Regions from separate parts of the Brevibacillus sp. FSL K6-0770 genome, predicted to be linked through region 1. Evidence: riboswitches for the same ligand, from Rfam matches in the RefSeq annotation. Region 1 holds a riboswitch; the other holds the start of a gene.
What was found. Region 1 has a riboswitch for cobalamin ahead of NST23_RS27695 (hypothetical protein). Riboswitches for the same ligand answer to the same signal wherever they lie in the genome.

Region 1 (4,559 bases):
AAGCAAAAGCTCGACCAGGCGGCTGGCTTCATCCAAAACGATTTGCCGCAAGCCGAGGCGGAGCTGACCAAGCTGGCTGACTTTGTCCGCAACAAGCTGCCGGAGGTGGAGAACGGCGTCCACAGGGTAGCCGAGCTGGTGCGCGATGATCTGCCCAAGCTGGAGAGTGCGATTGCGCAAGCGGCGGACAAGCTGAGAGAGGTCGAGGCGAACAATCACTTTGCCGATCTCGCCAAGCTGCTGCGCGGGGATATCAAGCGAGAGAGCGAGTTTTTGGCAAGTCCGGTGCAGATCAAGGAAAACCGCAAATATCCGATTCCGAACTACGGTTCGGCGATGTCGCCTTTTTACGGAGTATTGTCGCTATGGGTAGGAGCGACCTTGCTGATTTCTTTGCTCAAACCAGACCCGGAGAACCCGGACGGACGCTACAAGCCGTACCAGCTGTACCTTGGCCGCTTGGGCACATTCGTGACAATCGGGCTGTTCCAGGCACTGTGTATTACGCTCGGTGACTTTTACATTTTGGAAGCGTATGTGGCTGACAAAGTTCCGTTTGTCCTTTTCGCGATGCTTGTCAGTATGGTGTTCGTGACGATCACGTATACGCTGTTGTCGGTATTCGGCAATGTCGGCAAGGGTATCGCGATCATTTTCATGGTCTTCCAGTTTTCCAGCTCCGGGGGCACGTTCCCGATCAGCATGACGGCGCCTTTTTTCCAGGCACTCAATCCGTTTATGCCGTTCACCTACGCGATCAGTTTGTTGCGTGAAGGGGTCGGGGGCGTCCTCTGGGAGACGGCGATTCGGGATATTCTCATGCTGTGCGGCTTCATCGGCATCAGTCTGTTTATTGCGCTGGCCTTGAAACGACCGCTGAGCGGGCTGATTCAAAAATCGATGGAAAATGCGAAGAAAACGAAGATCATCGGGTAATCCGCTCGGCCATGATGCCAGCCTGTCAGTAGATGGGCTGGCTTTTTCTATGGCTGCAATATCCAATATTTAGCAAAGAAAAGAATTGTTAATTTTCAAAATAACTGATATATTGAGAGCAAACTTCATACGTGTACAAACAGGTGCAGATAAATTCAACACTTTTATCTGCTTAAAAGGGAAGTTCGGTTCGAATCCGACGCTGTCCCGCAACTGTAATTGGGAGCGATTCGAAGATACCACTGTTTTCGCCAGCCGAAAATGGGAAGGTTCGAAAAGCGATGATCATAAGCCAGGAGACCTGCCTGTTTGAGCGCAACATCAATACCTACGAGGATAGGGGGTGTTAAGTGCGAGATGGATAGGCGTGTTTTTGATTTTCACAATCAGCATGCTTATTTCGGTATTCATTCGCCTCTTAACAACTTCTGCGGAAGTTGTTTTTTTTGTGCGGATTTTCAGGAGGGTACGTGACGGATGAGTGATTTTTTGTTTGGAACGGTGGAGTATTTCACCAACGATTTTCAGGCGTGCATTATGAACAACTTGACGATAGAGAACCCGAGCGCGATCAAAGCGCATTACGCGAAATTAAAAGCAGAGGTCATCAGGCGAGCAGAAAATCAGGCAGATCAAGAAAAGCTTTTGCACAATCTCGACAAGGCTTATCAACGTCTAAAGGTCAACTTAATCGGGGCGGAGGATGAAGAGAATGGGAGCTGAAGAAAAGTTTTTTCCAGGTCTGGAAGGTGTGGTCGCTGCGGAAACGAGCATTTCCTTTTTGGATACGAAGCAAGGGGAAATCGTCATCAAAGGGTACGATTTGATCGAGCTGTCCAAAGCGCATCGTTACTTGGATATCGTCCATCTTTTGCTGGAAGAATCGTTGCCGAACGAACAGCAAAAGCGCGAAGTGGAAGAAAAGCTGAAAGCCGAGTACGACATACCGAACCAAGTATTCGACATGCTCAAGCTGCTGCCGGAAAAAACGCATCCGATGGACGGCTTGCGCACCGGGCTTTCTGCGCTTGCCGGATACGACAGCCAACTGGACAACTGCACGGCGCAAGCCAACAAGGAGCGGGCTTACAAGCTGCTGGGCAAAGTGCCGAACATCGTCGCCAACAGCTACCGCGTGATTCAAAAGGAAGCGCTGATCGCGCCGCTGCCGGAGCTGTCGTACAGTGCGAATTTCCTGTACATGATCACGGGCAAAATCCCGTCCGACTTTGAAGAAGCCATCTTCGACCGTTCGCTTGTTTTGTACAGCGAGCATGAGATGCCTAATTCGACGTTTACGGCACGCGTCATTGCCTCGACGATGTCGGATTTGTACGGGGCGTTGACCGGGGCGGTCGCTTCCTTGAAAGGGAACTTGCACGGCGGCGCGAACGAAGCGGTGATGCACATGCTGCTTGAGGCAGGCTCGGTCAAGGAGTTTGAAGCTTTGCTGGAGTCCAAGCTGGCCAACAAGGCGCGGATCATGGGCTTCGGGCACCGCGTGTACATGAAAAAGATCGACCCGCGCGCACTGATGATGAAGGACGCCCTGAAGCAATTGTGTGATGCAAAAGGCGACGACTTGCTGTACCAGATGTGCGAGGCAGGCGAAAAAATCATGGAGCGCGAGAAGGGCATTTACCCGAATCTCGACTACTATGCCGCTCCGGTTTACTGGATGCTGGGGATTCCGATTCCGCTGTACACACCGATCTTTTTCAGCGCAAGAACAGTGGGGCTGTGCGCACACGTCATCGAGCAGCATAGCCACAACCGCCTTTTCCGTCCACGGGTCAACTACATCGGCCAACGCCACGCCTAAATCCAATCCAAGCAGAAAGGAATGAGTCGCTTGTTGAAAATGAATGATCGCACGAAAACAGACCAGTTGCTGGAGGAGATCGCAGACTATGTGCTGACGAAGGAGATTACGAGCGAGGAGGCGTTCCAGACCGCGCGCTACGTGCTGTTGGACACGCTCGGATGCGGCATTTTGGCCTTGTCCTATCCCGAGTGCACGAAGCTGTTGGGGCCTATCGTCCCGGGCACAGTCGTTCCGAACGGCAGCCGTGTTCCCGGCACAGCGTATGTGCTTGATCCTGTGCGCGGAGCGTTCAACATCGGATGCATGATTCGCTGGCTCGACTACAACGATACGTGGCTGGCAGCCGAGTGGGGACATCCGTCCGACAACCTGGGAGGCATTTTGGCTGTAGCCGACTATGTGAGCCGTGTGCGCCTGGCAGAAGGAAAAGAACCGCTCGTCGTGCGCGATGTTTTGGAAATGATGGTGAAGGCGCACGAGATTCAGGGAGTGCTCGCGCTGGAAAACAGCTTGAACCGCGTGGGGCTTGATCACGTTCTGTTCGTCAAAATCGCCACGACTGCGGTCGTGACGAAGCTGCTGGGCGGGGGCCGGGAAGAGATCATTAACGCCTTGTCCAACGCATGGATCGACAATTCCAGCCTGCGCACTTATCGTCACGCACCGAATACGGGATCGCGCAAGTCATGGGCTGCGGGAGACGCGACCAGCCGGGGCGTGCATCTGGCATTGATGGCGCTAAAAGGCGAAATGGGCTACCCGTCCGCACTGTCTGCGCCAGGCTGGGGATTCCAGGACGTTTTGTTCAACAAAAAAGAACTGAAGCTCGCTCGACCGCTCGACTCCTACGTGATGGAGCACGTGCTGTTCAAAGTATCGTATCCGGCAGAGTTCCACGCCCAAACCGCAGCAGAGTGCGCCGTAACGCTGCACCCGCAAGTCATCGACCGACTGGAAGAGATCGATTCCATCACGATTACGACTCATGAATCGGCTATCCGGATTATCGACAAGGTCGGCCCGCTGCACAATCCGGCTGACCGTGACCACTGCCTGCAATACATTACCGCCATTGCTCTGCTCAAAGGAACGATTACAGCGGAGCATTACGAAGACGAAACCGCCAGCGACCCGAGAATAGACAGTCTGCGCGCGAAAATGAAGGTGATCGAGAACAAGCAGTACACGTACGATTACCTCGATCCGAACAAGCGCTCAATCGCAAATGCGGTACAGATTCACTTCAAGGATGGAACGAAGACGGAGAACGTCGAGTGCGAATATCCGCTCGGACACCGTTTCCGCCGTCAGGAAGCGATTCCGAAGATCGAGGAAAAGTTTTCGGATACATTGCGTACCCATTTCCCAGCCGGGCAGCAGCGCAAAATCGAGCAAGTCTGCTTTGACCACGAACAATTGGGGCAGATGCGCGTGAACGAGTTTATGAATCTGTTTTTGATCGGATAAGGAGGCGTTTGGCTTGGCGTGGATCGTGGATCAACCTATGACGCAAAAAGATCTGGCTGAGCAGCTGCGCTCGCTCATGTCGGCGCCTGACATTTTGCAAATACCCGGAGCGCACGACGCAATGGCTGCTATCGTCGCCAAACAGGCGGGCTTTTCGGCTCTGTACTTGTCAGGGGCTGCCTATACCGCGAGCAGGGGCTTGCCGGATTTGGGCATCGTCACTTCATCCGAAACGGCTGAACGCGCGAAAGACCTCGTACGAGCCACCAACTTGCCTGTGCTGGTCGATATCGATACGGGATTTGGCGGCGTGCTGAACGCGGCCCGCACC
Region 2 (4,559 bases), 3.1 Mb from region 1:
TTATAGTAGAGACAAGAAGGTGAGTAAATAAATCGGTGCCAGCAAAAAACCCCCACCAAAGTGAGGGTTTTGCTGCAAAATTCTATTGTTCCGCTTTGCGCTGTTTTCTCAATGCGTAGCGGTGCTTTGCCTTTTCATGCTGGATGCGCTCTTCTTCCGTCTCGGGAATGACAGCCGGCACTAACGTTGGCTTTCCTTGGTCGTCGAGCGCGATCATCGTCAAGTACGCCCTCGCTGTCATTTTCTTTTCGCCCGTCAGCAAATTTTCCGACTCGACCTTGACGAACACTTCCATCGACGTGTTGTGTGTCCAGGTGACGTATGCTTCCAGATTGATCGCTTCGCCCGTTTTGATCGGCGCGAGAAAATCAAAGGAATCGCTGGAAGCAGTGACGACAGGCTTCCGGCAATGACGCATCGCCGCTATGCAGGCGATTTTGTCGACGTACGCCATGACTTTTCCGCCAAAAATCGTATTGTGATGGTTCGTATCCGGCGGGAACACGAGATCAGTCAAATAGGTTCGGGATTGTCCGGTCGGGCATGCTTCTGTTGCCATCTGTGCTGCTCCTCTCGTTGCCATCATACGATTATGCTTTTTGTGTCAAACGGTCACGCACAGCATGCGTCGCCGCCACCATGTTTTTCAAAGCTTCCACTGTCTCTGCTCTTCCGCGCGTCTTCAGACCGCAATCCGGGTTGATCCAGAATTGGGCTGGCGGCAATACTTGCACGCCGCGCGACACCATCTCTTCGATCTCCGCGACAGCTGGAACGCGCGGGCTGTGGATGTCGTATACGCCCAGGCCGATTCCTTTATCGTACGTGCAAGTCTCGAAGACGGAGACAAGCTCGCCGTGGCTGCGGGACGTCTCGATCGAGATGACGTCGGCATCCAGCTCGCTGATGACGTCGATGAAGTCGTGAAATTCGCAATAGCACATATGCGTGTGAATTTGCGTGCTCGCGGCAACTGTCGAGGTAGCCACGCGGAACGATTTGACGGCCCAGTCCAGATACGCCGCCCTGTCTGCCTGCTTGAGCGGCAAGCCTTCCCGCAGCGCAGGCTCATCCACCTGAATCATGCGGATTCCCGCCGCTTCCAGCGCCTCCACTTCTGCTTGCAGCGCCAGGGCGATCTGTTCGCACACCTCTTGGCGGGAGACGTCATCGCGGACAAATGACCAGTTCAAAATGGTCGCCGGACCTGTCAGCATGCCTTTTACTGGTTTTTCCGTCAACGACTTGGCGTATACGCTCTCTTTGACGGTCATGGGAGCGACGAACTGCACATCGCCGTAGATGACAGGTGGCTTGACGCAACGGGAACCGTACGACTGAACCCAGCCATTTTTCGTGAAGACGAAGCCATCGAGCTTTTCCCCGAAATATTCGACCATGTCTGTCCGTTCAAACTCGCCGTGGACAAGCACGTCCAGCCCGATCTCTTCCTGAATCGCAATCCACTGCTTGATTTGCTCCGCGATGAAGGCATCGTACTGCTCGACTGTCCAGTTCCCTTTTTTGTACTGCTGTCTGGCCTGACGAACCTCTGCCGTCTGCGGGAAACTGCCGATCGTCGTTGTAGGCAAAAGCGGCAGCTTCCAGGCGGCTTGCTGGATATCGCGGCGCTCGTGGAACGGCACGTCGCGTTTGGCTTCTGTCGTCTCCAGCGCTTTTCGAGCCTGCTGTACTTTCTCCCGGTTTCTCGCCGGAGACTCGGCCAGGCGGAGCAAGTCCTTTTCGTTCTGGGCAATTTCCTTCGATATAACATACTTTCCAAATCGGAATCCTTGGACTAAAAGCTGCACTTCTCCCAATTTTTCGTCCGCAAAGGCTAATGCCGCTTGAACTTCCCCAGGCAAATCGGTTTCTGCTTCAACAGTGACGGGAACATGCAACAGGCTGCTCGATGGCTGTAGCCAAATTCGGTCCGGGTCGACCACATTGCTGATCGTCTTGACCAGCTCCCACTTTTCCTCCAGGGCCGAGCGCCAAATGTTGCGGCCATCGACGATTCCTGCGCCGAGCACTTTTTCCTGCGGGAAGCCATGTGCCGTCAGGTTGGCCAAATTCGCTTTTCCTCCGTGGACAAAGTCCAGGCCCAAGCCTTCCACTGGCAGCGCGATCAGTTCCTCGTACCAATCCACCGCTTCGAAATACGTCTGAACCATCAGCTTGAGGTGTGGCAGCGCCTGACTGAACTGTTCGTACACCCGGCGAATGAGCGCTCTGTCCTGCTCGGAAATATCTTGGACGAAAGCCGGCTCATCGATTTGCACCCATTCCACGCCATGCAGTTCGAGTTCACGAAGCACGTCCACGTAAAGCGGCACGATCTGATCGACAACGCGTTCGAACTCGTCCTTCGCATATCCTTTCGCCAGCTTGACAAACGTGTACGGCCCGACAATCACCGGCTTCCCGACGATGCCCAGCTGATCCCTGGCCTCCAGGTACGCTTTCAGCGGCCTGTTCTCTGCCAGCACTGGCGGGCGTTCGCCAAACTCAGGAACGATGTAGTGATAGTTCGTATTGAACCACTTGGTCATTTCGCTTGCGACAGCTTCTTTGTTGCCGCGCGCCATGGCGAAGTACGTATCGAGCGGTACCGGGCCGCCATCATAGGCAAAACGCTTCGGAACGAGTCCGAACATGACAGCCATGTCCAGCATGTGATCGTAGTAAGTAAAGTCGTTGACGGGAATCCACTCGATGCCTTTGTCTTTTTGCTTGATCAGATGCTGCTGGCGGATTTGCTCCATTTGCGCAAGGAACGCTGACTCTTCCAATTTGCCTGCCCAAAAGGACTCCAATGCTTTTTTCCACTCCCGGTCTTTGCCGATTCGCGGATATCCCAGGTTGCTGCTTTTCATGAGCTTTCTCTCCCATCCATTGAAGGTATTTGTAAAGCCAATCAAAAAAGGCATTTCCAACGGTCAAAAAGAACGTTAGAAATGCCAAATAAGCACTGAGATCACAGCATCCTAACACCTCCCTATCTCCCGTAGGTTAAGCAGTGTTGTCGAAACAGGCAGGTCTCCTGACTTGAGGATCACGATCTGCACAACGCCTTCCCAGTCCGTCTCGACCAGTGGCTTATCGCTGTGCAAACTCCCCTCATACAGTGGCGGGACCGTGTCGGATTCTCACCGACTTCCCTTTTCATCCTTGCGCCGATTTTCGCGGCCAAGGAACCTGTTCCCACTCATATGAAATTGTCGGTATGAGTGCATGTGCTCTCGCATCTAGCAAAAGAGCACCTTTCTCCTTACAGTAACACGTAAACCAGTTTTTGTCATGCTAAACTATTTCCACTCACCAAAATTATTTCAAAGTTCAGCCTGATTGCCTCTACTCTGCCAGCTTTCCGGTTTACTGCTTGGTCAGTCGCAGCTCCTGTGCCCGCAGAGAAGGTTTGCGAATCATGTAAATAGTGTAGCCGATCACAGCGCCTGCAACAGCGGGCAGCATCCAGCCAAGCCCGATCGTATACATCGGCAAGTAGCGAGTAAAGAAGTCGTTGATGACGGGAAGCTGGGCACCTGCCGCGTTCAGTCCGTCAAACAGGCTGATCAGAAAAGTAGCGAGCAAGCTTCCCTGATACACCTCTGGTCGTCCGCCAAATCCTTTGTGCATAAACGTTAAAAAGACGAGGGAAATCGCAATCGGGTACATGGTCATCAAGATCGGAACCGACACTTTGATCAGCGCCGTCAAGCCGATATTGGCGACGAGTGTACTGAACACAGCCAGAATGACGGCAAACTTTTTATACGAGATCGCCGGAAACAGCGAATGGAAAAACGAAGAGCACGCTGTAATGAGGCCGACGCTGGTGGTCAGGCATGCGATCGTAATCATGAGGCCAAGCAAAACGGCGCCGTAAGAGCCGAAGTAGTAATTGGACACCTTGGCCAAAATTTGCGCCCCGTTTTCCAGATGACCAAGCTTCTCCACACTGGAAGCACCCATATAGGCAAGCACCGTGTAGAAGAACGCCAGAAGTGCGCCCGCGATCATCGTTGCTTTTGCGCACGTGAGCAAAATTTGCTTTTTCGCCGTAATGCCTCTTTGCTTGATCGCATTCACGATGATGATTCCAAACACAAATGCCCCCAAAGCGTCCAAGGTTAAATAGCCGTCCTGAAAGCCTTTGTAAAACGCTTTGGACTGATAATCCGTCACAGGTGCTTGCAGCGCGCCAATCGGGAACAAAATCGCCGTCAACACAATCACTCCGATAAAAGTCAGCTTGATCGGTGTCAAGACTTTTCCGACTACATTGATAATTTTCCCAGGATTGAGAGATAACAGGCAAGCGAGTGTAAAGAACAAGACGGTGAAGACGATCAGTGGAACCGGACCAGCTTGCTCGGACAAAAATGGCTTGATTCCGATCTCAAACGAGACGTTCCCGGATCGCGGAATAGCGAAAAACGGCCCGATTGCCAAGTAGAGCAAAATCGTAAACACAAGACCAAATACCGGATGCACACGACTCGCCAACGAACGCAAATCATCCATTCCCGAATAAACCAACGCGATAATCGCCAGCA

Region 2: linked by a shared signal. The riboswitch ahead of metE (5-methyltetrahydropteroyltriglutamate--homocysteine S-methyltransferase) and the one ahead of NST23_RS27695 (hypothetical protein) in region 1 are both predicted to bind cobalamin.

The regions. Positions count from the first base shown of each region.
Region 1 covers NZ_JBBOBQ010000001.1:5,852,888-5,857,446, reverse strand. Annotated here, with positions in the region: gene NST23_RS27700 (YhgE/Pip domain-containing protein) at 1-936, shown strand, start outside; cobalamin riboswitch at 1,061-1,259, shown strand; gene NST23_RS27695 (hypothetical protein) at 1,414-1,659, shown strand; gene mmgD (citrate synthase) at 1,649-2,758, shown strand; gene NST23_RS27685 (bifunctional 2-methylcitrate dehydratase/aconitate hydratase) at 2,798-4,228, shown strand; gene prpB (methylisocitrate lyase) at 4,242-4,559, shown strand, end outside.
Region 2 covers NZ_JBBOBQ010000001.1:2,790,380-2,794,938, reverse strand. Annotated here, with positions in the region: gene NST23_RS13695 (acyl-CoA thioesterase) at 83-559, opposite strand; gene metE (5-methyltetrahydropteroyltriglutamate--homocysteine S-methyltransferase) at 591-2,876, opposite strand; cobalamin riboswitch at 3,017-3,217, opposite strand; gene brnQ (branched-chain amino acid transport system II carrier protein) at 3,376-4,559, opposite strand, start outside.